3 regions of the Rhizobium sp. M10 genome follow, and region 1 is predicted to be linked to each of the others. Evidence: riboswitches for the same ligand, from Rfam matches in the RefSeq annotation. Region 1 holds a riboswitch; each other region holds the start of a gene.
What was found. Region 1 has a riboswitch for thiamine pyrophosphate ahead of CO671_RS11325 (ABC transporter permease). Riboswitches for the same ligand answer to the same signal wherever they lie in the genome.
Positions count from the first base shown of each region.

Region 2: linked by a shared signal. The riboswitch ahead of thiM (hydroxyethylthiazole kinase) and the one ahead of CO671_RS11325 (ABC transporter permease) in region 1 are both predicted to bind thiamine pyrophosphate.
Region 3: linked by a shared signal. The riboswitch ahead of thiC (phosphomethylpyrimidine synthase ThiC) and the one ahead of CO671_RS11325 (ABC transporter permease) in region 1 are both predicted to bind thiamine pyrophosphate.

Region 1 is NZ_NWTA01000005.1:363,645-374,026, forward strand. It holds gene CO671_RS11315 (ABC transporter substrate-binding protein) at 1-928, opposite strand, end outside; partial or broken gene CO671_RS11320 (ABC transporter ATP-binding protein) at 997-1,808, opposite strand; gene CO671_RS11325 (ABC transporter permease) at 1,805-2,611, opposite strand; TPP riboswitch at 2,820-2,933, opposite strand; gene soxR (redox-sensitive transcriptional activator SoxR) at 3,266-3,736, shown strand; gene CO671_RS11335 (SDR family oxidoreductase) at 3,857-4,627, shown strand; gene CO671_RS11340 (metalloregulator ArsR/SmtB family transcription factor) at 4,730-5,071, shown strand; gene CO671_RS11345 (LysR family transcriptional regulator) at 5,151-6,044, shown strand; gene CO671_RS11350 (formate dehydrogenase subunit gamma) at 6,176-6,655, shown strand; gene CO671_RS11355 (NADH-quinone oxidoreductase subunit NuoF) at 6,652-8,208, shown strand; gene fdhF (formate dehydrogenase subunit alpha) at 8,272-10,382, shown strand, end outside.
Region 2 is NZ_NWTA01000024.1:49,751-60,132, reverse strand. It holds gene CO671_RS27505 (invasion associated locus B family protein) at 1-353, opposite strand, end outside; TPP riboswitch at 1,058-1,154, shown strand; gene thiM (hydroxyethylthiazole kinase) at 1,203-2,006, shown strand; gene thiE (thiamine phosphate synthase) at 2,003-2,638, shown strand; gene thiD (bifunctional hydroxymethylpyrimidine kinase/phosphomethylpyrimidine kinase) at 2,635-3,444, shown strand; gene CO671_RS27485 (GNAT family N-acetyltransferase) at 3,845-4,324, shown strand; gene CO671_RS27480 (glycoside hydrolase family 3 N-terminal domain-containing protein) at 4,349-5,371, shown strand; gene CO671_RS27475 (ABC transporter substrate-binding protein) at 5,416-7,062, shown strand; gene CO671_RS27470 (ABC transporter permease) at 7,119-8,096, shown strand; gene CO671_RS27465 (ABC transporter permease) at 8,098-8,976, shown strand; gene CO671_RS27460 (ABC transporter ATP-binding protein) at 8,973-9,776, shown strand; gene CO671_RS27455 (ATP-binding cassette domain-containing protein) at 9,773-10,382, shown strand, end outside.
Region 3 is NZ_NWTA01000013.1:178,743-189,124, forward strand. It holds gene CO671_RS21445 (AAA family ATPase) at 1-1,278, opposite strand, end outside; gene CO671_RS21450 (DNA repair exonuclease) at 1,278-2,546, opposite strand; TPP riboswitch at 2,838-2,969, shown strand; gene thiC (phosphomethylpyrimidine synthase ThiC) at 3,065-4,897, shown strand; gene thiO (glycine oxidase ThiO) at 4,900-5,886, shown strand; gene thiS (sulfur carrier protein ThiS) at 5,883-6,080, shown strand; gene CO671_RS21470 (thiazole synthase) at 6,082-6,855, shown strand; gene CO671_RS21475 (thiamine phosphate synthase) at 6,852-7,466, shown strand; gene CO671_RS21480 (substrate-binding domain-containing protein) at 7,648-8,676, shown strand; gene CO671_RS21485 (sugar ABC transporter ATP-binding protein) at 8,738-10,264, shown strand; gene CO671_RS21490 (ABC transporter permease) at 10,287-10,382, shown strand, end outside.

The sequences.
Region 1 (10,382 bases):
CGTTCTCGAGCAGGAAGGCGCCGATGGCATCGGCCTTCGCCGGGTCGATTGTGCCGATCACGCCGGCCTCGGATTTGAGGAAATGCCCGTCGATCAATGCCTTCTGGGACGCTTTTACCAGTTCCGTATTCATCAGTGCGCCATTGCTGTTGGAAATCAGCAGGTCGCAGGCTTCGTCAGGATGGTCGACGGAATAGGCATAACCCTGGCGCGTGGCCTGGATGAAGGCGCGGGCGTGTTCCCGACTCACCGCAAGATAGGCGTCGCTGGAAACGATGACGGTCGTCTGCTCGTCGGGAATGCCATAATCGGAATAGTGGAAGCGGCCGAGCTTGCGGTTTTCCAGCTCGGCGGCGATGCCTTCCCAGGTGTAGATCTCCAGCGTGAAATCGACCGAGCCATTGTCCAGCGCCTCGTAGGCGGAAGTGCCGAGGGTGACGGTCTTGACGTCGCCCGTGCCGCCGTCATTGCGGATCATCGCGGAGATCAGAGCGCTCTCCCAGGTGCCGCCAAAGCCGCCATAGGTCTTGCCGTCGAGATCTTTAGGGCTTTTGATGTCGTCGCGTCCGGCCTTATAGATCAGACGCGCGGTTTCGGTCTGGACGACGCCGTAGACCATCTTCACGTCACCGCCGCCGGCGCGCTGCGTCATGGCCTCGATCTCGCTGCTGATGCCGAAATCGGCGACCCCGTTCGACACCAGCGTGCCGGCGCTGGTGTCGGTAAAGGGTAGAATTTCGACGTCGAGACCGGCGGCGGCATAGAAGCCCTTCGCCTTGGCGACATAGATGCCGATATGGTTGGTGTTGGGCGTCCAGTCGAGCGCAATGCGAACCTTTGCCGGCGCTGACTGGGCGAAGGCGGTGCGGCCGGCGAGGCTTGTCGCCAGGGCGGCGAGGATCGTCTGTCGACGGGTGAGAAGCAGCATGGTGACCTCCTCAGGTCTCTAGAGCATGATGCCGAAAAGTGTGAGCGGTTTTCGGACGACATCATGCTCTAACTCTTTAAATTGGAACAGGATTCTGATTTAGGCCGACCGGCCTAAAATCATCCTGTTCTAGCGGATGAAGCAGGGTTTGCAGGATTTCGGTCTCGATCGCCTGGGCCGCCGGCGAGCCGAGATCGGCGATGCTTCTCGGGCGGGGCAGGGGAACGCGGAATTGGCGGATGATACGCGCCGGGCGCGCCGATAGCACGTAGATCCGGTCGGAGAGGAACACCGCCTCGCGAACGTCGTGGGTGATCAACAAGGCCGTCCAGCGATGTTGCGTCCACATGCCCTGCAGCCATTCCTGGATCTGCGTGCGCGTCAGCGCGTCCAGCGCGCCGAAAGGCTCGTCGAGCAGCAGCATGTCCTGGCTCTGGACGACGGTGCGCAACAGCGCGGCGCGCTGGCGCATGCCGCCGGAGAGCTCGGCGGGATAATGGTGTTCGAAGCCGGCAAGGCCGAAATGCTCGAACAGCGGCGCCACGGTGGCGCGGGCGGCGCGACGGCTCATGCCGCCCACCTCCAGGCCGAGTGCGGCATTGTCGATGATCCGGCGCCAGGGCATCAGCGCGTCGCGTTGCGGCATGAAGGCAAAGGAATGCGGTGCCTGTTCCAGCGGGGCGCCCTTGAAGAGCAAGGCGCCTGAATCGGGTCGAAGCGCCTGGGTCAGCAGTCGGAGTACCGTCGACTTTCCGGAGCCGGAGGGGCCGACGATCGAGACGAACTCGCCGCTTGCGACAGCGAGCGAAATGTCGCCGAGCACCTGCATGCCGTCGAAGGATTTCGAAATCTTGCGCAGTTCGACCAGTTCATCGGTCATCGGCGGCGCTCCCCGGACGGTTGCCAGGGCATGACGAGGCGCTCGATCATCAGCGTCACTCCGAAGAGGCAGAGTGTCAGTACGGCGCTGACGACGACGGCGGCGAGGACGAGATCCGGCCGGAAATTGTTCTTGGCGTTGAGGATATAGATGCCGAGGCCGCGTGCGGCTCCCGCATATTCGGCAAAGATCGCGCCGACGACGGCATAGGTGATCGAGATCCTGAGGCCGGCGAAGAAATAGGGCAGCGAGGAGGGAAGCCGGGCCAGGCGGAAAATGCGCCAGCGGCTTGCCTTCATCGAGTTCAAGAGTTCAGCGATGTCGCGGTCGGTTGCCTCATAACCCTGCAGCAAAGCGACGAGCAGCGGGAAGAAGGTGACGAGCGCAACCAGCAATATCTTCGGCAACAGGCCGAAACCGAACCAGAGGACGACGAGGGGCGCGATCGCCACCAGCGGCAGGGTCTGGCTCGCAATGAAGATCGGCAGCAATGCCCGGCGCATGAAGGGCATGAAATCCATCAGGATCGACGAGACGAAAGCGAAGGCGAGCGACAGGGCGAAGCCGCCGAGTGTGGCGCCGAGCGTCGGCCAAGTGTTTGATATCAACGCTTCGCGGTTCAGCCAGCCCTGGGTCAGGATGCGCGAAGGCGCCGGCAGGATGGACGGTTTGATGCCGGAGAGATCGACATAAAGTTCCCATGCGGCCAGAAAAGCAAAACCGGCGAGCAGGGCGGGGGTCGCCCGGTAGAGGGCGGCACCGAGCGCGGCAAGGCGCGAATCCGATGGTGGTGGCGATGTCATCAGCGTCGATTTCAGGCTTTCGTCCGGCTGCATGATTCTTCAGGTCGGAATCGATCCAAGGACAAAATCATGCAGCGATTCAAAGTGCCGCGGCGCCCTTGGCGCGCTTGAAAAGTCGCGCGGCGCCGCAGATGCGCAAACCTGTCGAAGACATCGGGAATGGTGCCGGCCAGCCTGCCGGATATCGGAAAGGGTGACACTTGTGCGCCGGAAAACATCTGAACCTCGCTCCGCTGGCATTACCCAGATCAGCTTTGAAGGGTCCGGAGGCTTGCGCTTCTCATCTCAGCCCCGGCGACACGGAGCTCCCCTGTTATTTCAGCGAAAACTATCATCGGGGTTTTCTTACCGCAACCGCAAAATCACACATCCGTCCGCCGGGTCGGAACGGAACCGCGGACGCGAAAAAACACCCGGGCGGAGTCCTGCCCGGGTGTTTTCCGAGGTTCCGTACCTGCCGGGAACGGAACCCGAGCTCGTCTCAGGCGGATATATCGGCAGGACGCGGCCGTGGCGAGGGTGGCAAATGCCGGCGCCATGATTTCAGTCCGCTATCGACCGGGTGATCTGACTGTCGCTCCTTCCTGCACCTGGGCTTTACGCCCGGGGGAGCAGGCGTTATAAAACCTCAACTAATATTGAGGTCAAGAGGCGATGGATACGATCACCGTTACGCCGCTCGGCAGGCTTTTGACGGTCGGCGAAGTGGCGGAACGCAGCGGTCTTGCCGTCTCGGCATTGCATTTCTATGAGGCCAAGGGGCTGATCTCCAGCATCCGCACGCGCGGCAATCAGCGGCGTTACGGACGTGACGTGCTTCGCCGGCTCGGCATCATCAAGGTGGCGCAACGTGTCGGCATTCCGCTTTCGGAAATCCAGACGGCGTTTGCCTCCCTGCCGCAGGGGCGCACGCCGACGGTTGCTGACTGGCAGACGCTGTCGGCGCGCTGGAAGAATGAACTCGACGAGCGAATCAGACGGCTCAGCCTGCTGCGAGACCGTCTGACCGGCTGCATCGGCTGCGGCTGTCTGTCGATCGACAGCTGCCCCTTGCGCAATCCCTGCGATCGGCTTGGCGAGGAAGGGCCGGGTGCGCGGCTTCTGGAGAGCGGGAACGAAAGCTGAGCCTCCCGGAGCTCTCTCCTGCGCGGAAAGATCGATGCGTGCCTTTCTTTCGGCCGGCGCGCGCATATGTTAAGGGCGAATGACGCAACCGGCGGCATCGTCCGCGAGGAGGACGGCTTCGTGTTCCATCCGAGACTATTCGAAAATCGCAATGTCGTCGTCACCGGCGCCGGGCGGGGCATCGGCCTCGAGGTGGCCCGGCAGTTCCTGGACTGCGGCGCGAAGGTGATCGTCCATACCGGGCGCAAACCGGGACGGGATCTGCCGGATTTCCTGCTGACGGCTGAATCGGAAAGACGGGCGCTGTTGCTCAACGCCGATTTCACCGCGGTCGGCGGCGCTGCGCAATTTGCAGAGGACGCTCTCGCCTTCTTCGACAAGGTGCATGTGCTCGTCAACAATGCCGGCACCATGCTCGGCCGTTTTCCGGCCGCGACGCTGACCGACGCGGATTATGAAGCGATCGTGCGGCTGAACCAGACGTCGGTGGTGGCGCTGACCCGGGCGCTGTTGCCGGCATTGAAGGCGGCCGAAGGCGCGGCTATCGTCAACACGGTTTCGATTTCAGCGCTGACTGGCGGCAGTCCCGGTTCTTCGGTCTATTCGGCCTCGAAAGCCTTCGTTTCCACCTATTCCAAGGCGCTTGCCCGTGAGCTGGCGCCGGATGGCATCCGGGTCAATTGCGTCTCGCCGGGAACGATCGAGACGGATTTCCATGAGCGCTATTCCTCCCGCGAAAAGCTGGAGCAGACGCGAAAATCCATTCCCCTGCAACGGCTCGGCACGGCCGAGGATTGCGCTCCCGCCTATCTGTTCCTGGCGTCTTCTTCGCTCTCCGGATACATTACGGGCCAAGTCCTCGAGATCAACGGCGGTCAGCTTATCTGCTGATTTACTTGGACCTTTTTTGGCATTTCATCACATTTGACGAATTCGCTTGTGCGAATATGCTATTGTGCTGATCTACCTTTTGCTTCCCTTCCGAGATGCCGAATGCCGTTGCCTATACCGGAGCCGGGGATGACCGGCCAGGAATTGCACAAACTCGCTGCAAAAGCCCATGAAGCGAGCGATCTGCTGAAGGCGCTGGCGCATCAGAGCCGACTTCTCATCCTCTGCATCCTCGCGAATGAGGAGCGGACAGTGGGTGAAATCGAGAATATTCTCGGCATACAACAGGCAATGGTCTCGCAGCAACTCGCGCGTCTGAGGCTCGAAGGGCTGGTCAATACGCGCCGTCAGGGCAGGCTGGTCTATTACAGCATCGGCAATCTCAGCGTGCTTGCCTTCCTCGAATCGCTGTTCGATCTTTTTCCGGCTGCCGAAAGCGGTTAAAGCATGTCGGGTCGCGCGGCGGCTGCCGCGCAGAAGATGGGCTGGATCCGGATGATATCATGCCGGGTCGGGAGACCGGATGATCGACAAGCTGGAATTCTTCATCGCCCTTGCCAATGAAAAGCATTTCGGCCGCGCTGCGGAGGAATGCGGGATTTCGCAGCCGACGCTCTCGGCCGCCATCCGCCAGCTGGAGGATCAGCTCGGCGTCATGCTGGTGCAGCGCGGGTCGCGGTTTCAGGGGCTGACGCCGGAGGGGCAGCGCGTGCTCGAATGGGCGCGGCGCATCGTCGGCGATGCCCGCACCATGCGCGAGGAAATGCGCGCGGCGCGGCGCGGTCTTTCCGGCCACATTCGCCTCGCCGCCATTCCGACGGCGCTCGCCATGCTGTCGCGCATCACCACGCCCTTTCAGGAACGACATCCGGGCGTGACCTTCTCGATCGTCTCGCGCAATTCGCTGCAGGTGCTGAGCATGCTCGAAAATCTCGAGATCGACGCCGGTATCACCTACCTTGAAAATGAGCCGCTCGGCCGTGTCACCAGTGTTCCCCTCTATGCCGAGCGCTATCATCTGATCACGGCTGCGGGCAGCCCGCTGTCTGATCGCGACAAGGTGACCTGGAAGGAGGTCGGCGATCTTCGGCTTTGTCTATTGACCGCCGACATGCAGAACCGACGCATCATCAATCGGCACCTGACGGAAGCCGGCGCGACGGTGCATCCAACCCTCGAATCCAATTCGATGATCGTGCTGTTCTCGCATGTCAGAACCGGGCGCTGGGCAAGCATCATGCCGCGCAATGTCGCGAAATCATTTGGATTCCCAATAGAAATCCGCATGATTCCGATCGTTGAACCGGAGGCCCACCATCTGGTCGGCCTCGTCGCGCCCTATCGCGAGCCCTTCACGCCGCTCGTGTCGGCCTTGCTGCATGAAGCGCGAGTGCTCGTGCAGGATGAAGAGCTCTGATAGGAAAAACCTATCAATCCACAAGATAGCTTTATTGATCGTCGCCGGCTTCCTTGAGATGCTGCGTGTGGGATGGCCTCGCTGGGGAGGGCGCCATTCCGCAACGAGCCAGCGGCTGGGAGGGCTGCCTTATGACCATTCATATCGCCGAAGGCGATATCGCAGCACGCACGCGTTCCATTGTCGCCGACCTTCGCTTCCTTGAAGGGCCGCTGCTTCCCATTCTGCATCAAGTTCAGCAGGAATTCGGTTATGTGCCGCAGCAAGCCCTGCCCGTGATCGCGGAGGAACTGAACCTTTCGCGCGCCGAGGTGCATGGCGTGATGAGCTTTTATCACGATTATCGCGACCACCCCGCCGGGCGGCATGTGCTGAAGCTCTGTCGCGCCGAGGCCTGTCAGTCGATGGGCGGCGACGCGCTGGCCGAGCGCATCAAGGCGCTGCTCGGCATCGATTTTCACCAGACGACGCTCGACGGCAGCGTGACGCTGGAGGCGGTCTACTGCCTCGGGCTCTGCGCCTGCGGCCCGTCGGCGATGCTCGATGGCGAGGTGTATGGCCGGGTCGACGATCAGATGGCGACGGAACTCGTTGCGGAGGCGCGCCGATGACAGTCAAGATATATGTTCCGCGCGATGCCGCTGCGCTGGCGCTCGGGGCCGAAAAGGTGGCAAAGGCGATTGCCCAGGAGATCGTCGCCCGCGGCCTCGATGCCGAGATCGTGCGCAACGGCTCGCGCGGAATGTTCTGGCTGGAGCCGCTGGTCGAGGTCGAGCTTGCCGGCAAGCGCATCGGCTACGGACCGGTGAAGGCAAAGGATGTGTCCGGTCTTTTCGACGCCGGCATTGCCAATGGCGGCGATCACCCGCTCTGTCTCGGGGAGGTTGAAGACCTCCCGTTCCTGAAGCAACAGACCCGCCTGACCTTCGCCCGCTGCGGCGTCATCGATCCGCTCTCGCTTTCGGATTACGAGGCGCATGGCGGCCTTGCCGGCCTCCGCCGCGCCGTTTCGATGGCGCCCGCCGAAATCGTCAAGGAAGTCACCGATTCCGGCCTGCGTGGACGCGGCGGCGCAGGTTTCCCCACGGGCATCAAATGGAAGACCGTTCTCGATGCGGCCGGCGACCGCAAATATATCGTCTGCAATGCCGATGAGGGCGACAGCGGCACCTTTGCCGACCGGATGATCATGGAGGGCGATCCCTTCGTGCTGATCGAAGGCATGGCGATATCAGGACTTGCGACCGGCGCCACGAAGGGCTTCGTCTACACGCGGTCGGAATATCCGCATGCGATCGCTGCGATGAGCGAGGCCGTCGCCATCGCGCGACAGGCCGGGATCCTCGGCCCGTCGGTGCTCGGCTCGGGCCGCGCCTTCGATATCGAAGTGCGCACCGGCGCCGGCGCCTATGTCTGCGGCGAGGAGACGGCCCTTTTGAACAGCCTCGAAGGCAAGCGCGGCGTCGTGCGCGCCAAGCCGCCGCTGCCGGCGCATAAGGGACTGTTCGACTGTCCGACCGTCATCAACAACGTGATCTCGCTCGCTTCCGTGCCCGTGATCATGGAGAAGGGCGCCGCCTTCTATCGCGATTTCGGCATGGGCCGCTCGCGCGGCACCATCCCGCTGCAGATCGCCGGCAATATCAGATATGGCGGTCTTTACGAAACAGCCTTCGGTCTTTCGCTCGGCGATATCGTCGACAGGATCGGCGGCGGTACGGCGACGGGACGGCCGGTCAAGGCCGTGCAGGTCGGCGGGCCGCTTGGGGCCTATTTCCCGCGGGCCCTGTTCGACACGCCGTTCGATTACGAATCCTTCGCCGCCCGGGACGGGCTGATCGGCCATGCCGGCATCGTCGTCTTCGACGACACCGCCGATATGCTGAAGCAGGCGCGTTTCGCCATGGAGTTCTGCGCCGTCGAAAGCTGCGGCAAGTGCACGCCTTGCCGCATCGGCTCGACGCGCGGCGTCGAGACGGCCGACAAGATCGCCCATGGCATCGAGCCGGAGAAGAACCGGGCGCTGCTGGCCGATCTCTGCAATACGATGAAATTCGGCTCGCTCTGCGCCCTCGGCGGATTCATGCCCTATCCCGTCATGAGCGCGATGACGCATTTCCCGGAGGATTTTTCGCCGGCGCCGATTGCGGAGGCGGCTGAGTGATGACTTTCCACCTGTTAACTTCCTCCCAATTGCTCATTTCCACGTCCATACAGGAGGCCGACCATGTCTCTCATCCATGAAATCGACTACGGCACTCCCGCTTCGAAATCGGAAACCATGGTGACGCTGACCATCGACGGGCAGCAGATCAGCGTGCCGGAGGGCACGTCGATCATGCGCGCCTCGATGGAGGCCGGCATCGAGGTGCCGAAGCTCTGCGCCACCGACATGATCGATGCCTTCGGTTCCTGCCGGCTCTGTCTCGTCGAGATCGAGGGCCGGGCCGGCCTGCCGGCCTCCTGCACGACGCCGGTGGCGGCCAACATGGTGGTACGCACGCAGACGGATCGGCTGAAGGACGTCCGCCGCGGCGTGATGGAACTCTATATTTCCGACCACCCGCTCGACTGTCTGACCTGTGCTGCCAACGGCGATTGCGAATTGCAGGACATGGCGGGCGCCGTCGGCCTGCGCGACGTGCGCTACGGCTATGACGGCGACAACCATGTCAGGGCGCGCAACAATGGCGAGATCAATCTGAAATGGACGCCGAAGGACGAGTCCAATCCCTATTTCACCTTTGACCCCTCCAAGTGCATCGTCTGTTCGCGCTGTGTGCGCGCCTGCGAGGAGGTGCAAGGCACCTTCGCGCTGACGATCGAGGGGCGCGGTTTCGGCTCCAAGGTGTCATCGGGTGCGCATGAAGCCTTCATCGATTCCGAATGTGTCTCCTGCGGCGCCTGCGTCCAGGCCTGCCCGACGGCGACGCTGACCGAGAAGTCGGTGATTGCGATCGGCCAGCCCGAGCATTCGGCCATCACCACCTGCGCCTATTGTGGCGTCGGCTGTTCCTTCAAGGCGGAAATGCGCGGCGAGGAGCTGGTGCGCATGGTGCCCTGGAAGGACGGCCAGGCCAATCGCGGCCATTCCTGTGTCAAGGGTCGCTTCGCTTACGGCTATTCCAACCATAAGGATCGCATCCTCAACCCGATGATTCGCGAAAAGGTCAGCGATCCCTGGCGCGAGGTGAGCTGGGACGAGGCCTTCGCACATGTGGCGTCGGAGTTCCGCCGCATCCAGTACCAGTATGGCCGCGAGGCGATCGGCGGCATCACCTCGTCGCGCTGCACCAATGAGGAAACCTATCTGGTGCAGAAGCTGGTCCGCGCCGGTTTCGGCAACAACAATGTCGATACCTGCGCCCGCGTCTGCCACTCGCCGACCGGCTACGGCCTCGGCCAGACATTTGGCACCTCGGCCGGCACGCAGAATTTCGACAGCGTCGAACAGTCCGATGTCGTCGTTATCATCGGCGCCAACCCGACCGACGGCCATCCGGTGTTCGCTTCGCGGCTGAAGAAGCGGCTGCGCCAGGGGGCCAAGCTCATCGTCATCGATCCGCGCCGCACCGATATCGTGCGGTCGCCGCATATCGAGGCTTCCTACCACCTGCCGCTGAAGCCCGGCACCAATGTGGCCGTCATGACGGCGCTGGCACATGTGATCGTCACCGAAGGCCTCTATGACGAGACCTTCATCCGCGAGCGCTGCGACTGGTCGGAATTCGAGGACTGGGCGGCCTTCGTCGCCGAACCGGCGCACAGCCCCGAAGAGACCGAGATCTTCACCGGCGTTCCGGCGGCGGATTTGCGCGGCGCGGCAAGGCTCTATGCCAAGGGCGGCAACGGCGCGATCTATTACGGTCTCGGCGTCACCGAACACAGCCAGGGTTCGACCACGGTCATCGCGATCGCCAATCTGGCGATGGCGACCGGCAATATCGGCCGTCCCGGCGTCGGCGTGAATCCGCTGCGCGGCCAGAACAACGTGCAAGGCTCCTGCGACATGGGCTCCTTCCCGCACGAGCTGCCGGGCTACCGGCATATTTCCGACGATGCGACACGAGACATCTTCGAAAAGCTCTGGGGTGTGAAGCTCGACAACGAGCCGGGCCTGCGCATTCCCAACATGCTGGATGCGGCGGTTGATGGTTCCTTCAAGGGCCTCTACGTCCAGGGGGAGGATATTCTCCAGTCCGATCCCGACACCAAACATGTCGCGGCCGGGCTGGCGGCGATGGAATGCGTCGTCGTTCAGGACCTGTTCCTCAACGAGACCGCCAATTACGCCCATGTGTTTCTGCCGGGCTCGACCTTCCTCGAGAAGGACGGCAC
Region 2 (10,382 bases), on a different contig from region 1:
AGGGCGGTCAGCATCAGCCGCGGCTTGCCCTTGCCCTTGTCGGAAGGTGCGGCAGGCGCGGCCGGCGGCGCCGAGATCGCCAGCGTCAGGATATTGACGGGTTTGCCGTCCCTGGCGACTTGCGCCACCTGAGCGACTTCGCAGGCCTCGGTGCCTGCCGAACCCGTGCAGCGATAATACCAGTCGTCGAATTTCTGCGATTTTATCGCCGGCGCAGGTTGCGCCGGCGCCTGTTCCGGTTCTTGACCATCAGGAGATTGCGAAAAGGATGGGCTCGTGCAGGCGATCGATATCAGAATGGGGGCGATCGTCCAAAGGACCCGCTTCATGCCGCTTTTCAAAAATTTCTTCATTTAAAATGCAACTTCAGGAAGATTTTATTTTGGTTGGAAGTCATATCGCTACAATCCGCAATTTGGTCAACCTTAACGTGTCAGCACGGTAAAGTTTGCGTTAGGTATTTATTTCGCGTTCTGGGAGATTACGCTCAGTTTGCCCGAGACCCCATTCGCAACGAAATCGCCAACAGATTCCGAAATTCGAATAAAACCGCTTGGCGACGGACATGAGACGATGCGCAACTTACGCGAAGCTGGTCACCTGCTCGTTTTTATTGAAAATCAGGCGTATAATCGGATAGGATGAATAATTCCGCATCGGCGGCCATCCAGAAAAATCTGCGAAAGATGAGCCGTACTCATTTTGAAGAAAAGACATTCCAAGGCGCCGGCTTTATCCTCGATGCCGCCTACGAATACTGAGATGTATTTCAGAAATTCGTCACACCCGCGGGTTGCTGCGACTGTTCTTCTCGGAAGGGAAAGGACAACCGAATGGTGAAAAGGCGGCGGCCAATGCAGCCTGGGACGGAATCCGTGGGCCGTATTCGGGAAAACCTGATCAAGACCCGAATCGGCGGCAAGCTCTCGGCCCCCGTAAAGCCCGGGCCTGGCCGTCGAGGATGATAGCGTGTCCGCAGCGGACTTCACGCGCCGCGCCGTCGCAGGACTGTCATTTTCGGGATGACATCCGCCCCGTTCTCTGCGAAAAAGAACCCGATGAGAGACAGGGGCGTTCGTCGACAGGCGGGCTGAGAAGCACCCTTCGAACCTGAACCGGATAATGCCGGCGGAGGGAGTCGCTCGGGGTCGCGGTCCGCCGCACGAATGACCCCGTGCTCGCCCCCGCCTGAAAGGGGCCACATGCAGACCAGGAGCACACCAGGAGCCATGCTGAAGGCGATGCGCGAGAAGCCGCCGCTCGTTCAGTGCATCACCAATTATGTCGCGATGAACATCGCCGCCAATGTTCTCCTGGCCGCGGGCGCCTCGCCGGCCATGGTGCATGCGGCTGAGGAAGCCGGCGAGTTCGCCGTCATCGCGAGCGCGCTGACCGTCAATATCGGCACGCTGTCGACGCAATGGATCGACGGCATGCAGGCGGCGGCGAAGGCGGCGACCTCGGCCGGCAAACCCTGGGTGCTCGATCCGGTCGCCCATTATGCCACTGCCTTTCGCCGCGATGCGGTCGCTGCTCTGCTGGCGCTCAAACCCACGATCATCCGCGGCAACGCTTCCGAGATCATCGCGCTTGCCGGCGGCGAGAGCCGCGGCCAGGGAGTCGACAGCCGCGATCCGGTCGAGCAGGCCGAAGGTTCGGCGCGATGGCTGGCCGCGCGGCAGCAGGCGATTGTCGCCGTCACCGGTGCCGTCGATTTCGTCACCGACGGCGAGCGGGCGGTGCGCATCACAGGCGGATCGGCCTTGATGCCGCAGGTCACCGCGCTTGGCTGCTCGCTCACCTGCCTCGTCGGCGCCTTTGCCGCCACCGTGCCCGAGGATCTGTTCGGCGCGACGGTCGCCGCCCTCGCAACCTTCGCCATCGCGGGCGAGGAGGCAGCGCTCGGTGCGGCCGGTCCCGGCTCCTTCGCATGGCGCTTCCTCGACGCGTTGAACGCGCTCGATGCCGAAACGCTCGATGCCCGGGCAAGGATATCGGCGGCATGAAGAGTTTCGACCTTTCGCTCTATCTCGTCCTCGATCCCGATCTCTGCGCCGGGATCGGCATGGTCGAGACCGCGCGTCTTGCCGTTGCCGGCGGCGCGACGATGGTGCAGCTGCGCGACAAACATGCCGGCACGGCCGGGATGATTACGACCGGACGCGCCTTGAAACAGGCGCTTGATGGCACCGGCGCCCGCCTCATCGTCAACGACGATGTCGAGGCGGCGATCGCCATCGGCGCCGACGGTCTGCATATCGGCCAGGAGGACATGGATGCGGTGAGCGCGCGGGCGATGATCGGTCCCGGGATGATCCTCGGCCTGTCGGTCGAAACCGAAGCGCTTGCCGCTGCCGTCGATCCCGATGTCGTCGACTATACCGGCGTCGGCCCGGTGTTTGCGACCCCGACCAAGGCCAACCACAAGCAGCCGATCGGCTTTGACGGTCTTGCCAAGCTGGTGGCGGCCTCGCCGGTGCCCTCGGTTGCGATCGGCGGCCTCAAGGCGGACCATGTGGCCGCCGTCTTTGCCGCAGGCGCAAGCGGGCTTGCCGTCGTCTCCGCCATCTCGGGCACGCCGGATCCGGAAGCGGCGACGCGCCGCATCGCCGCTGAAATCCGAAAGGTCCGTGCATGATCCGCAACGTCCTCTCCATCGCCGGCTCCGATCCCTCGGGCGGCGCCGGCATCCAGGCCGATCTCAAGGCCTTTTCCGCCCGCGGCGTCTACGGCATGGCAGTGCTGACCGCGCTGACGGCGCAAAACACCCAAGGCGTCACCGGCGTGCATCTGGTGCCGCCTGCATTCGTTGCCGATCAGATCAACGCCGTCTTTGCCGATGTGCGTGTCGATGCCGTCAAGATCGGCATGATCGCCAATGCCGGCATCGCAGAAGCCGTTGCTGGAGCGCTCGCCGATCGGCGCGGCATCCCCATCGTCATCGATCCCGTGATGATCGCCAAGGGCGGTGCCGCCCTGCTGGCGCCCGAAGCCATCGATGTGCTTACCCGCCGGCTGCTGCCGCTGGCGACGCTGCTGACCCCGAACCTGCCTGAGGCCGCCGCCCTGCTGCACCAGCCGGTCGCGACAAACCGCGCCGAGATGGCGGCGCAGGCCGAGCAGCTGCGCGCGCTCGGCCCGGCCGCCGTACTGGTCAAGGGCGGTCACCTCGACAGCGAGGAAAGCCCCGACGTGCTTGCCGCGGCCGACGGCCTGCACTGGTTCGAAGCCCGACGCGTGCCGACCAAGAACACCCACGGCACCGGCTGCACGCTGTCGAGCGCGCTGGCGGCCGAGCTTGCCAAGGGCGCCTCGGTGCCGGAGGCGGTCGCCATCGCCAAGGATTATCTCGCCGGCGCGGTTGCGGCTTCAGGCAGCCTCACCGTCGGCTCCGGCCACGGCCCGGTGCACCATTTTCATGCGCTTTGGAAAGACGGGTACTGAGGGCTGCCGCCCCTCATCCGCCTGCCGGCACCTCTCCCCGTAAACGGGGCGAAGGGGATATGCTGCAACCTCTCCGTTCCCCAAACTTTTCGCGGGGCACGTCCCCTCTCCCCGTTCTTACGGGGAGAGGGTTAGGGTGAGGGGCAGCCAACGGACGTCAACTGAACGGCCGTGGCCTTATGCCGAGCATTACGAAAGAGAAGTTGCCCACTTTGTCAGGCCCGGCCCTCCCCGGGCCGTTTTTGCGTTCGGCAACCAGCTTGCTTTTGAGCGGGAGCATCGGGGCGAGCAGCGTCGCGCCATTTGAAAAACGCAGTTGACAAGCTCAGCCAGATAGCCAAGTCTATGACATTAAAAGGGGATATATTCCGCAATAACGGAATATGAGGAGGAATGACCGGTGCCAGACCTGCTTGTGAGTCTATACTCCACAAAGCTTGCCGATCTGAATCGGAAAGCCGATCATATCGGTGTCTCCATCCGCCCGGCCCTCCCCCCGGAACTGCATCTCGTCGTCGATTGGGTTCGCGAACGGTTCAGCGAGAACTGGGCAAGCGAGGTCTCGGTCGCCTTCTCCCGCCAGCCCGTTGCCTGCCTGATCGCCGTCGACGGCCGTGAGCTGCTAGGCTTTGCCTGCTACGACACGACGGCGCGCGGCTTCTTCGGCCCGACCGGAGTCGATCCTGAAGCCCGCGGCAAGGGTATCGGGCTCGCGCTGTTTTCCGCCTGCCTTCAGACCATGAAGACGCTTGGCCATGCCTATGCCTTTATCGGCGATGCCGGCCCGGTCGATTTCTACGCCAAGACCGCAGGCGCAATCACCATCCCCGCCCCCGACAAGGGCATCTACGAAGGCATGCTGAGAAGCATGCCGACATGACCATCTGATACCGGAGCACCAGAATTGTCCTCGACCCCGCTCGCCCTTTTCGTCGGCCTTCCCAATCCCGTGATTTCGGATGATGAATTCGCGCTGTTTCGCGAGACCAATCCGCTCGGCCTCTTCGTCGGCCGGCGCAATCAGCGCGAGCCGGAGCAGACCAAGCGGCTGATCGAACGCTTCCGGCAAGCCGTCGGCCGCGACGACGCCCCGGTCTTCACCGACCAGGAGGGCGGCCGCGTCCAGCACCTCGATGCCGGCCCCTGGCCGCTCTTCCGCAGCTTCGGCCAGTTTGCCGAACTAGCGCGCCGCGATTTCGAGCTCGGCAGAAAAGCGCTGCGCCTTTCCTCCCAGGCGATGGGCGCGATGATGACGGAACTCGGTCTTTCCAGCGGCTGCTCGCCCGTTCTCGACCTCGTCTTCGAGACGACGAGCGCGGTCATCGGCGCCCGCTCCTTCGGCCCGGATCCCGATGTCATCGCCGCTCTCGGCCGCGAGGTGGTCGACGGCCTGCTCGAGACCGGCAACATGCCTGTGATGAAGCATATTCCCGGCCATGGCCGGGCGACGCTCGACTCGCACAAGGAGCGTCCGGTGGTCGACGCCAGCCGCGAGACGCTCGCTGCCACCGATTTCAAGCCCTTCGTCGCATTGAAGGATACGCCCTGGGCCATGGTCGCCCATGTCGTCTACCCCGCCTACGATAGGGAATTGCCGGCCTCCGTCTCGCCAATCATGCACGACGTGATCCGTAACGATCTTGGCTATGACGGCGTGCTGATCTCCGACTGCATCTTCATGGAATCGCTCTCGGGCACGCTGCCGGAGCGCGTGAGCCAAGTTCTCGATGCGGGCTTCGACATCGCGCTCCACAGCCATGGCGACGTCAGGGAAAGCGAAGCCGCCGCCAGAACCGCCCGGCCGCTGACGGACGCCGCGCTCAAACGCATCGCCGCCGGCAAGGCCCGCCTCGGCAATCTCAAGGTCGACGTCCGCGCCGCCCACCGCCAAGTCGAAGACATGTTTGCCAGCGCCTCGGTCTCCTGACCGGCGCGCCATCTCTCACCGCATAAGAAAAAGGGGAATAGAACATGAAAAAATATCTTCTCGCAGCCGCCGCCCTGACACTGCTTTCGGGCTCCGCCATGGCGCAAACGATCCTGACGGCCAATATCGAACCGGCGACGACCTGGGTGCGCAACTTCAATCCGTTCAACCAGACCTCGGCGCGCCAATCGACGCTCGATTTCATCTACGAGCCGCTGGTCATCTTCAATCGCTTCGACAGCAACAAGCCGGTCTATCGCCTGGCCGAAAGCTTCAAACTCTCCGACGATCTGAAGAGCATCGATTTCAAGCTGCGCCCGAACCTGAAATGGTCGGACGGCAAGCCGCTGACCGCAGCCGACGTCAAGTTCACCTATGACTACTTGAAGAAATTCCCGGCGCTCGATTTCGTCAGCATCTGGACCTTCGTCACCGACGTCCAAGCCGTCGACGGAGAGACGGTGCGCTTCACGCTCGCCAATCCGAGCTCGCTTGCCGCCGAGCAGATCTCGCAGCTGCCGATCGTTCCCGAACATGTCTGGAAGGACGTCGCCGATCCCGTCACCTTTGCCAACGAGAACCCGGTCGGCAGCGGCCCGCTGACCGAGGTACCGCGCTTTACCGGCCAGACCTATGACCAGTGCCGCAACCCGCACTATTGGGACAACGACCATCTGAAGGTCGATTGCATTCGCTTCCCACAGCTTGCCGACAACAATCAGATCCTGACGGCAACGGCCGACGGCACGCTCGACTGGGGCGTCTCCTTCATTCCGGATATCGACAATGTTTATGTCTCCAAGGACCCGGCGCATTTCCACTACTGGTATTCGCCGAGCAGCATGGTCGCCTTTCTGTTCAACCTGGAAACCGCGAACGAGAACAACAAGAAGGCCTTCAACGACCTGAAATTCCGCCGTGCCGTGTCGATGGCGCTCGACCGCAAGACGATGATCGACGTCGCCGGCTACGGCTATCCGACGCTGAACGAAGATCCCGGCCTGATGGGCGAGCTTTACAAGAGCTGGGCGGATCCGTCGGTCAAGGCCGACTTCGGCAAGTTCGCTACCTATGACGCCGACGCCGCCAAGGCGCTGCTCGACGAGACCGGCTACAAGGACAAGGACGGCGACGGCTTCCGCGACAATCCCGACGGCAGCAAGATCTCCTTCTCGATCATTGTCCCGAACTCCTGGACCGACTGGGTCGACACCGTCAACATCGCCGTCGAAGGCATGCAAGCGGTCGGCATCGACGCCAAGATCGAAACGCCCGAGGAAGCGGTCTGGACCGGCAACCTCATCAACGGCAGCTTCGATGCGGCGATCAACAGCCTGCCGGCCTCGGCCTCGCCCTACTACCCCTACAAGCGCGCCTTCAGCGCTTCGGACAAGGGCAAGACGCGCTTTACCGCGCAGCGCTGGTTCAATCCTGAGGTCGAGAAACTCGTCACCGAGTTCACCCATACCGCCGATCTCGCCAAGCAGAAGGAAGCGATGAACAAGGCACAGCGCATCGTCGCCGAAAACATGCCTGTCATTCCGGTCTTCAACAATCCGAACTGGTATCAGTACAACACCAAGCGCTTCACCGGCTGGTCGACCAAGGAGAACCCCTTCGTCAATCCGTCGATCTCGCGGACGAACCCGGCACGCCTCTTGAACCTGCTCGCGCTGGAGCCGACCAAGTAAAGGCATTGACCCGGGAGCGGCGATTCCAACGCCGCTCCCGTTACGACGGAGTTCCCATGGCTTTTCTGCTTCGCCGCCTCGTCTTCTACATGGCAGCCTTCATCGCGGCAGCGACGATCAATTTCTTCCTGCCGCGGCTGATGCCGGGCGATCCGGTGCAGATCATGTTTTCGAGCGCCGGCACCGAATTGCCGCCGGAAAGCCTGCAGGCGCTGAAGCTGACCTTCGGCTTCGTCGATGGGCCGCTCTGGCAGCAATATCTCACCTATCTCGGCAGCATCTTCACGGGCGATCTCGGCCGCTCGATCAAGTATTTCCCGCTGCCGGTCACCTCGGTGCTCGGCCATGCCCTGGTCTGGACCGTCGCCCTGATGGGGACGGCGACGATCGTCAGCTTTGCGCTCGGCACCTTGCTCGGCATCCTCGCCGCCTGGCGCCGCGGCAGCAGGTTCGATGTCGTCGTCTCCGTCGGCGCGATCTTCGCCACCTCGGTGCCGGCCGTCGTCACCTCGCTGATCGTTCTCTTCATCTTCGGCTTCACGCTCGGCTGGTTCCCGAACGGCTATGCCGCCGACCCGTCGCTCGATCCGGCCTTCAGCCTGCAGTATCTCGGCAGCGTCGCCTATCACGGCATCCTGCCGATGGTGACGCTCTGCACCGTGCTGATCGGCGGCTTCACCGTCACCATGCGCAACAACATGATCAACCTGCTCGGCGAGGACTATATCGTCATGGCCCGCGCCAAGGGCCTGTCCGACCGGCATGTGATGCTCTGGTATGCGGCGCGCAACGCCCTGCTGCCGACCGTCTCCAGCCTTGCCATCGCCATCGGCACCATTCTCGGCGGCTCGCTGGTGACGGAGGTCGTCTACAACTATCCCGGCCTCGGCAACATTCTCTACCAGGCGATCCTCGCCCGCGACTATCCCGTCATCCAGGGCCAGCTGCTGATCATGACGGCGACCATGCTGATCGCCAATTTCATCGTCGACGTCAGCTACGTCATGCTCGACCCGCGGCTGAAGGGAGCGTGAGATGAAGACCCTGCTTCGAAACCGCAAGGCGCTCACCGGCCTCGTCATCATCGCCTTCATCGTCATCGTCGCGATCGCAGCGCCGCTGCTGACCCAATACGACCCCGCCGCCCGCACCGGGCGGCCGCACCAGCCGCCGTCCTTCGACCATATTCTCGGCACCACCCGCATCGGCCAGGATGTTTTTGCCCGGCTGATCTACGGCGCCCGCACCTCGCTGGCCGTCGGCTTCGGCGCCGGCTTGTTGATCACCCTTGCCGGCACCGCGCTCGGCATCATCTCCGGCTATCGCGGCGGCAAGACCGACGAGGTCATCAGCTTCTTCACCAATATGGTGCTGGTCGTTCCCAACCTGCCGCTGCTGCTGGTGCTCGCCGCCTTCATCGGCCAGGCAAGCCCCGTCGTCATCGCCCTGATCCTCGGCGCCACCTCCTGGGCCTGGGGCGCCCGCGTCACCCGCGCCGAGACGCTCTCGGTCAAGCAGAAGGATTTCGTCAAATCCGCCGAGATGATGGGCGAGCCGCAATGGCGGATCATGACATTCGAGATCTTCCCCAATGTGATCTCCATCGTCGGCATCAATTTCATCGGCAGCGTCATCTTCGCGATCATCACCGAGGCGACGCTGGAATTCCTCGGCCTCGGCGATCCCCGGGCGATCTCCTGGGGCACCATGCTCTACAACGCGCAGAAGGTTTCGGCCCTTTCGGTCGGCGCCTGGTGGGATATTCTCACCCCCTGCTTCGCGCTCGCCCTCCTCGGCATCGGCATGTCGCTCCTGAATTTCGCCGTCGACGAGATCGCCAATCCGCGGCTGCGCACCGGCAATCATCTGAAGCGCTGGTCGCTGCTCGTCCGTTCCGGGGAGGGCCGCCTATGACGCAACCGCTGCTTTCGGTGAGGAACCTCACCATCGATTATATCGGCGAAGAGAAGGATTTCCGCGCCGTCGACGACGTCAATTTCGACGTCGCGCCCGGCGAGGTCTTCGGGCTTGCCGGCGAATCCGGCTGCGGCAAGAGCACCATCGCCTTCGCCATCAGCCGCCTGCACAAGCCGCCGGCGCTGATCCGCCAGGAGAGCCGCATCCTGCTCGACGGCCGCGACGTACTCGATCTCGACCAGCGGGCGCTTGCCGCCTTCCGCTGGCGCGAGGTCGCGATGGTTTTCCAGAGCGCCATGAATTCGCTGAACCCGGTGCTGCGCATCGAGGCGCAATTCTACGACCTGCTGCGCACCCATAAAGGCATGAGCCGCACGCAAGCGCGCGAGCGCACCGCCGAGATGCTGACGCTCGTTGACATCGCGCCGGATCGCATGCGCGATTATCCGCATCAGTTTTCCGGCGGCATGCGCCAGCGCATCGTCATCGCCATCTGCATGGCGCTCGATCCGAAACTCGTCGTCATGGACGAGCCGACGACCGCGCTCGACGTCGTCGTCCAGCGCGAAATCCTGCAGCGGATCAACGAGCTGCGCCGCAGCTTCGGCTTCTCCGTGCTGTTCATCACCCATGATCTCGGGCTGATGGTGCAGTTCTGCGATCGCATCGGCATCATGCTGTCTGGCAGGCTGGTGGAGCAGAACAGCGCCGAGGCGATCTACCGGACGCCTGAGCATGATTACACGAAGAAGCTCTGGGCCTCCTTCCCCTCACTTCATGGAGGCGTACGGCTATGAGCGAGGCCATCCTTGCGCTCGACACGGTGACAAAGACCTTCGGCCACGGCGCGTCCGCCGTTCATGCTGCCCGCTCGATCTCCTTTTCGCTGCGCGCTGGCCGGGCGCTGGCGCTCGTCGGCGAATCCGGCAGCGGCAAGACCACTTGCGCCCGCATGGCGATGCGCGAATATCTGCCGACATCTGGCCGCATCCTCTACAAAGGCCGGCCGGTCGAAACGGCGAATTCCGCCGAAATCGCCCGCTACCGCCGCTCGGTGCAGATGATCTTCCAGGATCCGTTCGCCTCGCTGAATCCCGCCCACACCATCGCTCACCATCTTCGACGCCCGCTGAAGCTGCATCGCCCTGATATCAAGGGGACTGATATCGACGCCACCATCCGCGAACTGTTGGAGCGCGTCAGGCTCGATCCCGATCTCGTCGCGCCGAAATATCCGCATGAACTCTCCGGCGGCCAGCGCCAGCGCGTCAACATCGCCCGCGCCCTTGCCGTCAAGCCGGAGGTGATCGTCGCGGACGAACCGACCTCGATGCTCGACGTCTCGGTGCGCCTCGGCGTGCTCAACCTTTTGAACGAGATGAAGCGGGAGATGAATCTCGGCC
Region 3 (10,382 bases), on a different contig from region 1:
CGCGGGATCGACGACCGCAGCTCCGTTTTGCGAGCCGCCTTCCTTGTTCAGCCTTTCGAGATTGTCGCGCGCCCGCACCAGTTCGCGGCCCGCGGCAGCCAGGTTGGCCTCGACGCCGGAACGTCGCTCAATGAGATCGCGGACGATGCCGATCAGCGAGGCGGGCAGCAGCAGCGCCTCGGGCGTCGCATGGCCAGGCTGTTCGAGATCGGCCAGCAGCCGCACCAGCACGCCTTCCTGTTCGGCCAGCGCCAGCCGGCGTTTCGGCAGGTCGCTCTCGGCCGCGAGATAGCGCGCGCGGCCCTGATCCAGCAGGTCCATATGCGTGGCGACCGCCAGCGCCTTGTCGTCGATCGTGATCGCCTCGATCTCGTCGGCAAGCTGGCGCAGCGTGCGATCGGCGGTTTCGACAAGCGCCTGCAGCCGCGTCTCGTCGTGGAAAAGCTGCGGCAGCAGGGTGAACCATTCGGAGGGCGGCCGCGGCAGATCGCCCATGCCGGCTGCATCGGTGTCCAGCCGCCGAAGTTCCAGCGCCGCGGGCAGGGCGCCGAGAAGACGCGTCAGCTCCTGGTGCCGAGCCTTGGCCCCGGCCAGTTCCCGCGTCGTCGCGGCATAGGCGGCGTCGGCCTGCTCGTGGGTCGATTTCAGGCCCGAATAGGTGGAGGCAAGCGTGTCGATGGCATTGCGCTCGGCCTTCAGCGCTTCGAGCGCGCGTTTGAGTTCCGCAAGCTTCGTGCTCGACGACCGCTTCTTGTAGATCCCATTGGCTTCGTCGGCTGCCGTTACCAGCGAACGGCTGAGGCCGGCGAGGCCCGAGCTTGCCGAGAACAGCAACTCGCCGAGCTCGCCCTTGCTTTGTATGATGGCGTTGCCGCCTTCCTTGAGCGACTGGTCGTCGAGCGAGAACATGGTGCGATAGGCGTCGCGGCCGACGCCGCCGAGCGCGCCGGCCAAAAGCGCCTCGTTCACAGCCTGTCCCCGATCATCGACGAGGCTGCCGGTCCGCAATTTGAGCCGGGCCAACTCGTGGTCCGCGCCTCCGAATTCCAGCCGCGCACCGACCTTCATCGTGTTGTAGGGATGCAGGAAATTGTAGGTGCTGCGCTCGCCTATGCCGTAGAGCAGGTCGAGATAGGCGGCGAAGGTGGTCGACTTGCCCGCTTCGTTGAGGCCATAGACGATGTGCAGATCGGGCGAACCCGGTCGGACCGCGCCGAAATCGATCGAGTGGTCGGTGAACTTGCCATAACGGATGAGGTCGAGACGGCGCAGGCGCATCAGCTGTCTCCCCGCTCCGCAGCCTTCATCCGGGCGGCGATGTCCTCGGCGCCGTCGGCGAGAAGGCTGTCGATGAAGCGTTCGAAACCCGCCTCGTCATGCCCGGCAAATGCCCGGCTCTCGGGCGGCAGGTCGGCGAGCAGGTCGCGGACCATCTCCCTGACATCGTCGCGAAACCCGCTGCGGGCGATGACCTCGTCCCGCATCAGCGCGCCGAGCTCGATGACGGGATCGGCAACGGCTTCGTCGGCGAGGGGCACCGGCGCTTCGAAGGCGAGCTCCAGCTTCTCGATCCAGGTCCGGCCGATGCGGTCACCGCGCTGCTCGGCTTCCGCCTGCATGAGGTCGACATCGCGGCGAAGCTGCCAGGAGAGCGGCGTGCGACCGGAAAGCCTGAGGCGCGCGACGAGATGCGGCGAGGCCGTATGATCGCGCTGCGCCGTCAGTGCCGCTTCGATCACCATGGCCGCATCACGCCAATCATCGACACCCGTGAGGTCGACATCGACGCGCTCGAACTGCGCGATGCTGGTGCGCCGCTCCTCGACCGTCACCGTCCGGTCGTCCGCCACGGTCACCAGCGACACCGTCTTGACGCCCGACTCGTTGATGTCGCGGCCTTGCGGCATGCCGGGCATGATGACCGTCGCCGTGCCGGGATAGTGGCTGCGCTGATGAAGATGGCCGAGCGCCCAGTAGTCGAATCCCGAGGCGTGAAGGTCGAGCACGTTACAGGGCGCATAAACGTCATGGCCGGCCGATCCGGCAAGGCTCGTATGCATGATGCCGATATTGACCGCACCTGCGACCGGCGGCTTGAACTTCGGCAGAAGCGGGTCCGGCGCCTGCGGCTTGGCGAAGCTCAGACCGTGGATCGCGATCGACAGACTGCCCTTCGTCGCCTCCACGGTCTCGGCGTGGCCGCCGAAGACCCTCACCGTATCGGGCATCACCAGCTCCCTGGCGATCTTCGACATCGCATCGTGATTGCCGCGGATCTTGAAGACGCAAATCCCCGCCCGGTGCAGCCGTTCCAGCTGGCTTGCCAGGAAGCGCGCCGTCTTCATCGACGTCTGCTCGCCGTCATAGAGATCGCCGGCGATGACCAGCGCATCGACCTGCTCCTCGAGGCAAAGGTCGACGATCGCGATCAGCGCCTGCCGGCTGGCGTCACTCACGAGATCGGCCAGCTCGGCGTTGCGAAGCGCCAGCGACCGCAGCGGAGAGTCGAGGTGGAGATCGGCAGTGTGAACGAAACGATAAGCCATGAATGCAGAAATCGCGTTGCGACAGAATGATGAGCCGGTGCCGTCGGACAGATGAACGCGCGGTCGCTGTCACGTGGCCGTGAGGATGAGAATATGGAGCACGCGTCCAAGGGGCGCGAGCGAAATGGCCCGGCAAACCGGCCCATCCACAATCAATGTTGCTCGACCGGGGCCGGTCCGGCCGCCGGCACACTCTACGATACCAGCCGATCGGCGACCAGCATCGACAGCCACTGCCTTGAAACGCAAAAGGGCTTCTTGACACAAAGGCCGCTGCGGTCTTTGATGGCGACCATTCACCAGGGGTGTCCCGGCAAGGGGCTGAGATTCTGCTAGACGATTCGGCTTTGCCGATTGTGGCGCAGTGACCCGTTGAACCTGATCCAGTTCATACTGGCGTAGGGACGGTGCGGACGCTGCGGCTGTTGGGCGGATTTTCGCTTTGTCGCGCAAGGCGTCTTTCCATCATTCCAACACTGGAACTGGGTCTCCAAACGTCAAACCTTGGAGCCTCATCCATGAATATTGTTGCACCCCAGCTTACTCCCGTCGTCACTACCGGCTCGCTTCCGGCCTCGACCAAGATCGTCAAACCCGGAACGCTCTATCCGGATCTGCGCGTACCGATGCGCGAAATCAGCCTTCACCCGACCTCCGGCGAGCCGCCGGTTACGGTCTATGATTCCTCCGGCCCCTATACCGATCCGGCCCATATGGTTTCCATTGACGCCGGGCTGCCGCGTTTGCGCGAAGCCTGGGTCAGGGCGCGTGGCGACGTCGAAGCCTATGAAGGCCGGGTGGTGAAGCCTGAAGACAATGGTTTTGCCACGGGCGAGCGGCTGACGCCGGAATTTCCCATTCGCAACACGCCGCTAAAGGCAACGGCCGGACGCGCCGTCACCCAGCTCGCCTATGCGCGTGCCGGCATTATCACCCCGGAAATGGAGTTTATCGCGATCCGCGAAAACCTCGGCCGGCAGGCCGCGAAGGAGGCGCTCGCGCGCGACGGCGAGAGCTTCGGCGCGCATGTTCCGGATTTCGTGACGCCCGAATTCGTGCGGCGGGAAGTCGCCGAGGGCAGGGCGATCATCCCCGCCAATATCAACCACCCCGAAACCGAACCGATGATCATCGGCCGCAATTTCCTGGTGAAGATCAACGCCAATATCGGCAATTCGGCGGTCACCTCGTCGATGGCGGAAGAGGTGGAGAAGATGGTCTGGGCGATCCGCTGGGGCGCCGACACGGTCATGGACCTTTCCACCGGCCGCAACATTCACAACATCCGGGAATGGATCATTCGCAATTCGCCGGTTCCGATCGGCACGGTGCCGCTTTACCAGGCGCTCGAGAAGGTGAACGGCATTGCCGAAGATCTGACCTGGGAAGCCTATCGGGATACGCTGATCGAACAGGCCGAGCAGGGCGTCGATTATTTCACCATCCATGCCGGCGTGCGGCTTGCCTATATCCCGCTCACCGTCAATCGCGTCACCGGCATCGTCTCACGCGGCGGCTCGATCATGGCCAAGTGGTGTCTGCATCACCACAAGGAGAGTTTCCTCTACGAGCATTTCGAGGAAATCTGCGACATCTGCCGTGCCTATGACGTATCCTTCTCGCTCGGCGACGGTTTGCGTCCGGGGTCGATCGCGGACGCCAATGACGCAGCGCAATTTGCCGAACTCGAAACCCTCGGCGAATTGACCAAGATTGCCTGGGCGAAGGACTGCCAGGTGATGATCGAGGGCCCCGGCCATGTGCCGATGCACAAGATCAAAGAGAATATGGACAAGCAGCTCAAGGTCTGCGGCGAAGCCCCCTTCTATACGCTCGGACCGCTGACGACCGACATCGCGCCGGGCTATGATCACATCACCTCCGGTATCGGCGCCGCCATGATCGGCTGGTTCGGCACGGCCATGCTCTGCTACGTCACGCCGAAGGAGCATCTGGGGCTGCCCGACCGCAGCGACGTCAAAACCGGCGTCATCACCTACAAGATCGCCGCCCATGCCGCCGATCTCGCCAAGGGACATCCGGCCGCCCGCATCCGCGACGACGCGCTGTCGCGCGCGCGCTTCGAATTCCGCTGGGAGGATCAGTTCAACCTCTCCCTCGACCCGGATACGGCCCGCTCCTTCCACGACGAGACCCTGCCGAAGGAGGCGCACAAGGTGGCGCATTTCTGTTCGATGTGCGGCCCGAAATTCTGCTCCATGCGAATTTCCCACGACATTCGCGCCGAAGCTCAGAAAGAGGGATTGGAAGCGATGGCGGCCAAGTACCGCGATGGCGGCGATCTCTACATGCCGGTCGCAGAGGTCGCGAAAACTCCCGCCGGAGAATGATCATGCGCGTTCTCGTCAAAGGGGCCGGCGTTGCCGGCCTCACCGTTGCCTGGCAGCTCTATCGCCACGGCTTCCGCGTCACCCTTGCGGAGCAGGCCGACAAGGCCGGCGCCGGCGCATCCGGCTTTGCCGGCGGCATGCTGGCGCCGTGGTGCGAACGGGAAAGTGCGGAGGAGCCGGTGCTGACGCTCGGTCGCCTTGCCGCCGATTGGTGGGAGGCGGCATTGCCCGGCCATGTCAATCGCCGGGGAACGCTTGTCGTGGCGGGCGGGCGCGATGCCGGCGAGCTCGACCGCTTTTCCCGCCGGACAAGCGGATGGGAATGGCTGGACGAGGCGGCGATCGCCGCTCTGGAGCCTGATCTCGCCGGCCGCTTCCGCAGGGCGCTGTTCTTCCGGCAGGAAGCGCATCTCGATCCACGGCAGGCGCTCGCCGCCCTGGCCGCAGGGTTGGAGGACGCCCGCATGCGTCTCATGCTCGGCGTCACGGGCGAAGCTGATCTTGCCCATTATGACCGGGTAATCGACTGCACCGGTGCCGCCCAGATCGGCCGGCTGCCTGGATTGCGCGGTGTTCGAGGCGAGATGCTCTGCATCGAAACAGGCGAGGTCAGTCTCTCCCGCCCCGTCCGCCTGCTGCATCCGCGCCACCCGATCTATATCGTGCCGCGCGAAAAAAACCGCTTCATGGTCGGGGCGACGATGATCGAAAGCGACGATGCCGGCCCGATTACCGCGCGTTCGCTGATGGAATTGCTGAACGCCGCCTACGCCTTGCATCCCGCCTTCGGCGAGGCACGGGTTACGGAAACCGGCGCAGGCGTGCGGCCCGCTTATCCCGACAATCTGCCGCGCGTGACGCAGGAGGGACGCACCCTCCATGTCAACGGCCTCTACCGCCACGGCTTTCTGCTGGCGCCGGCCATGGCCGCAGAGGTCGCGCGGCGTCTTCTCACAGAACAAGGACCTCAGGAAAGGAGGGCGTCATGACCTTCATCATCAATGGCGAGGAACAGGAGGTCGCGGCCGCGACGCTCGCAGATCTGCTTCTCGCTCTGGACTACGAAGGCGGGTGGCTCGCAACCGCGGTGAACGGCGAACTGGTGCACCGCGAGGATCGCGCCGATTTCGTGCTCGGCGAGCGCGACCGCATTGAAATTCTCTCACCGATGCAGGGAGGCTGACATGCTGAAACTCTACGACGTCGAGGTCCATTCCCGGCTGCTGCTCGGCACCGCCCGCTACCCATCGCCCGCCGTCCTGGCAGAAGCCGTGAGACGCTCGAAGGCCGAAATTGTCACCGTCTCGCTGCGGCGCGAGGCCGCCGGCGGCAAGGCGGGCGGCGCCTTCTTCGAGCTGATCCGCGAGCTCGGCGTGCGGGTGCTGCCGAATACGGCCGGGTGCCACAGCGTGCAGGAGGCTGTGCTGACGGCGAAGATGGCGCGCGACGTTTTCCGCACCGACTGGATCAAGCTCGAAGTGATCGGCCATCACGATACGCTGCAGCCCGATGTCTTCGGCCTTGTCGAAGCGGCACGCATCCTGACCGGGGAGGGCTTTCAGGTCTTCCCCTATACGACCGACGACCTTGTCGTCGCCGAAAAGCTGCTCGAGGCCGGCTGCCGCATCCTGATGCCCTGGTGCGCGCCGATTGGCTCCGCCATGGGACCGGTGAACCCGATGGCGCTGCGGTCATTCCGAGCACATTTTCCTGACGTGCCGCTCATCGTCGATGCCGGCATCGGCCGCCCGTCGCATGCCGCCGCCGTCATGGAGTACGGTTACGACGCCGTTCTTCTCAACACCGCCGTTGCCGGCGCAAGCGACCCTGCCGCCATGGCCGAGGCCTTCGCACTTGCCATCGATGCCGGCCGCCTCGCGCATGGCGCCGTGCCGCTGGAGCCGCGCGACATGGCCGTTCCTTCCACTCCCGTCATCGGAAAGGCCGTCTTCTCATGACGCTCGACCCCTTCTATCTCATCGTCGACAGCGCCGAATGGATCGAGCGTCTCGTGCCGCTCGGCGTCAAACTCGTCCAGCTGCGCATCAAGGACCGGCCGGAGCCGGTGCTTCGCGAGCAGATCCGGCGTGCGAAAGCCGCCTGCGTGGCAGCGGGCTGCCAATTGATCATCAACGATTACTGGAGGATGGCGATCGACGAGGGATGCGATTTCATTCATCTCGGGCAGGAAGACCTGATGGCGGCCGATCTGGCTGCCATTCGCCGCGCCGGCCTGAAGCTCGGCCTTTCCACGCACGATCCATCAGAACTAGAAACCGCGCTGGCCGCCGCGCCGGACTATGTTGCCCTTGGGCCGGTCTGGCCGACGATCCTCAAAGAAATGAAATGGGCGCCGCAAGGCGTCGAACGCCTTGCGGCCTGGCGGCGGCGCGTCGGACCAATGCCGCTCGTGGCCATTGGCGGGATCACCGCCGAACGCGCGCCGCTGGTATTGGAAAACGGCGCCGATAGCGCTGCCGTGGTCACCGATATCACCCGCAATCCGGATCCCGAGGCCCGCACACGACAGTGGCTGGCCGCGACCGCACCTTGGCGATCTGTCGGTTGAGACGCCGCACCTGATCCCGATGAAATATATTTCATGTCGTGAATTATATTGACAGTCCTCGAGCTTTACGCTTAGCTGCCCATACCGGACGTCGAGGAGGAAGTCCGGACTTCAACACGATCAGCGGCGCTTTTCGGCGCCCTCGGGCTTTTGGGAGAGGCTTCGGCCTCAAGGAGGACTCTTGCGCACTTTACTCACCACGACCGCAATGGCGGTTTTTGCTGCAACGTTTATCGCCGGCTCCGCCGCCGCTGCTACGGAGAACCCGTTCCGCTGCAAGCCGGGCGAAAAATACGTCATGAACGTCATGGTTTCGGGCGTCGAATACTGGTTCCCGGTTTACGAGATGTTCAAGCAGGCGGGGCAGCAGCTCGGCTGCGAAACGGAATATACCGGCACACCGGAATATGACGTCAACAAGCAGATCGCCACCTTCGACCAGGCGCTGGCGCAAAATCCGGCCGGCATTCTCGTTCATCCGATGAACTCCGACCCGTTCATCGAGCCGATCAATCGCGCCATCGGCCAGGGCACGGCGGTCGTCACCTTTGCGGCAGACTCGCCGCTCTCCAAGCGCGTCTCCTTCATCACCTCGGACAATACCCGCGAAGGCACCTATGCCGCCGATGCGATCGCCGAGAAGATGGGCGGCAAGGGCGAATATGCCGTTCTCGAAAACCCCGGCCAGGACAACCACGACAAGCGCATCGCCGCCTTCATCGCCCGCATGGAAGAGAAGTGGCCGGATATGAAGCTCGTCGGCCGCGCCGCATCCAACCAGGATCCGACCAAGGCTTACCAGGGGCTTTCCAGCCTCATCCAGGCCAACCCGAACCTCGGGGCGGTTTTCATGCCGGAGGCGAATTCGGCGATCGGCGCCGCGCAGGCCAACAAGGAAACCGGCGGCAAGGTCCTCGTCATGTGCGCCGACGTCAATGCCAATATCCTCGACATGATCAAGGCGGGCGAAGTCTTCGGCTCGATCAACCCGAACCAGGGCATGCAGGGTTACATGGGCTTCATGCTGCTGTGGCTCGCCAAGCACCCGGAACTGATCGATCCGATGAACGACGCCAAGCGCTCGGGCTTCAACCCGATGAGCATCCCGGTCGTCGACAACGGCCTCTCGATCGTGACCGCGGCAAATGCCGACGACTTCTATTGGGACAAGTACCTGAAGCATCGCGGCACGAAGGGCATCGAGGAATAAGACCCCGACAGGCCATCCGCGTCGCCTGGCGCGGATGGCCGAGACGGAGAGGAGGAAGATGATGGCGGAGCCCATGCTCACCATTCATGGCGTCACCAAGCATTTCGGGGCGGTGAAGGCGTTGACGGATGTCGACTTCACGCTCGAGCGAGGTGAAGTCCATGCGCTTTGCGGCGAGAACGGCGCCGGCAAGTCGACGCTGATGAACATCATCGCCGGCGTGCTGCAGCCGACCGAAGGCGAAATCCGCGTCGACGGCAAGGCTGTGCGCATTTCCTCTCCGGCCGCCGCCCAGTCTCTCGGCATCGGCCTGGTGCATCAGGAAATCGCGCTCTGCCCGGATGCGACGGTCGCTGAAAACATGTTCATGGCGGCGACCAACCGTCGCCGGGCGCCGCTCATGAACTACCGCGGGCTGGAGCGCGATGCGCAGGCGGTGATGAACCGGCTTGCCGCGATCAATGTCCGCCGTAAGGTTGCCGACCTACCGATATCAAGTCAGCAGCTCGTCGAGATCGCCAAGGCGTTGACGCTCGACTGCCGCGTGCTGATCCTCGACGAACCGACGGCTGCCCTGACCGAGACCGAGGCGCAACAGCTCTTCTCGATCATCCGCGACCTCAAGTCGAACGGCATTTCGATCATCTATATCAGCCACCGCATGGCGGAAATCTTCAGCCTCTGTGACCGGGTCACCGTGTTCCGTGACGGCCGCTACGTCTGCACCGACCGCATTGCCGACGTGACGCCTGACGACGTGGTGCGCCGCATGGTCGGCCGCGAAATCACGCAGCTCTATCCCGACAAGCTCGGTGCCGGCGAAACGTCAGGCGAGATCATTCTCGAGGTCGACGGCATCAGTGACGGGGTGCGTTTTCACGACGTCAGCTTCGGCCTGCGCAAGGGCGAGATCCTCGGCATCGGCGGCCTTATCGGCTCCGGCCGCACGGAAATCGCCGAAGGCATCTGCGGATTGCGGCCGCGCACGGCGGGAACCGTCCGCCTGCAGGGCGACGTGAGACCGATCCGCGCCTATTCCGATGCCGTGAAAGCCGGCATCGTCTACCTGTCCGAGGACCGCAAGGGGTCAGGCGTCTTTCTCGAAATGTCCATCGCGCAGAACATATCAGTGCTGGATCTGAAGGCGCTCACCAATTCGGTCGGCCTGCTGAATGGCCGCGCGGAGGCCGCGCTAGCAGATGATTTTGCCCGAAGGCTTGCCGTGCGCATGAGCGGCATCGAGGCGCCGGTGAAATCGCTTTCCGGCGGCAACCAGCAGAAAGTGGCGATCGCCAAGCAGCTCGCGGTGAAGCCGAAGGTCATTCTGATGGACGAGCCCACGCGCGGCATCGATGTCGGCGCGAAAGCGGAGATCCACCGCCTGCTGCGCGAGCTGGCAAGCTCGGGCATCGGCATCATCGTCATCTCGTCGGAAATGCCGGAGCTGCTCGGCCTTTCCGACCGTCTGCTGGTCGTCCGCGAGGGACGCATCGCCGGCGAACTCGGTGCCGACGAGATGTCGGAAGAGGCCGTGATCCGCCTTGCTTCCGGCATGGGCAGCGCAAGGGCGGCAGACCATGCCGCGTGAAGAGAACATGGGAGAGAGGGAAATGGCAATCGACACGATGGCGGCAGGCTTGCCCAGGACGTCGTCCTTCAAGCGCATCGGCACGATGCGCGAGGCCGGGCTGATCGCGATCATCCTG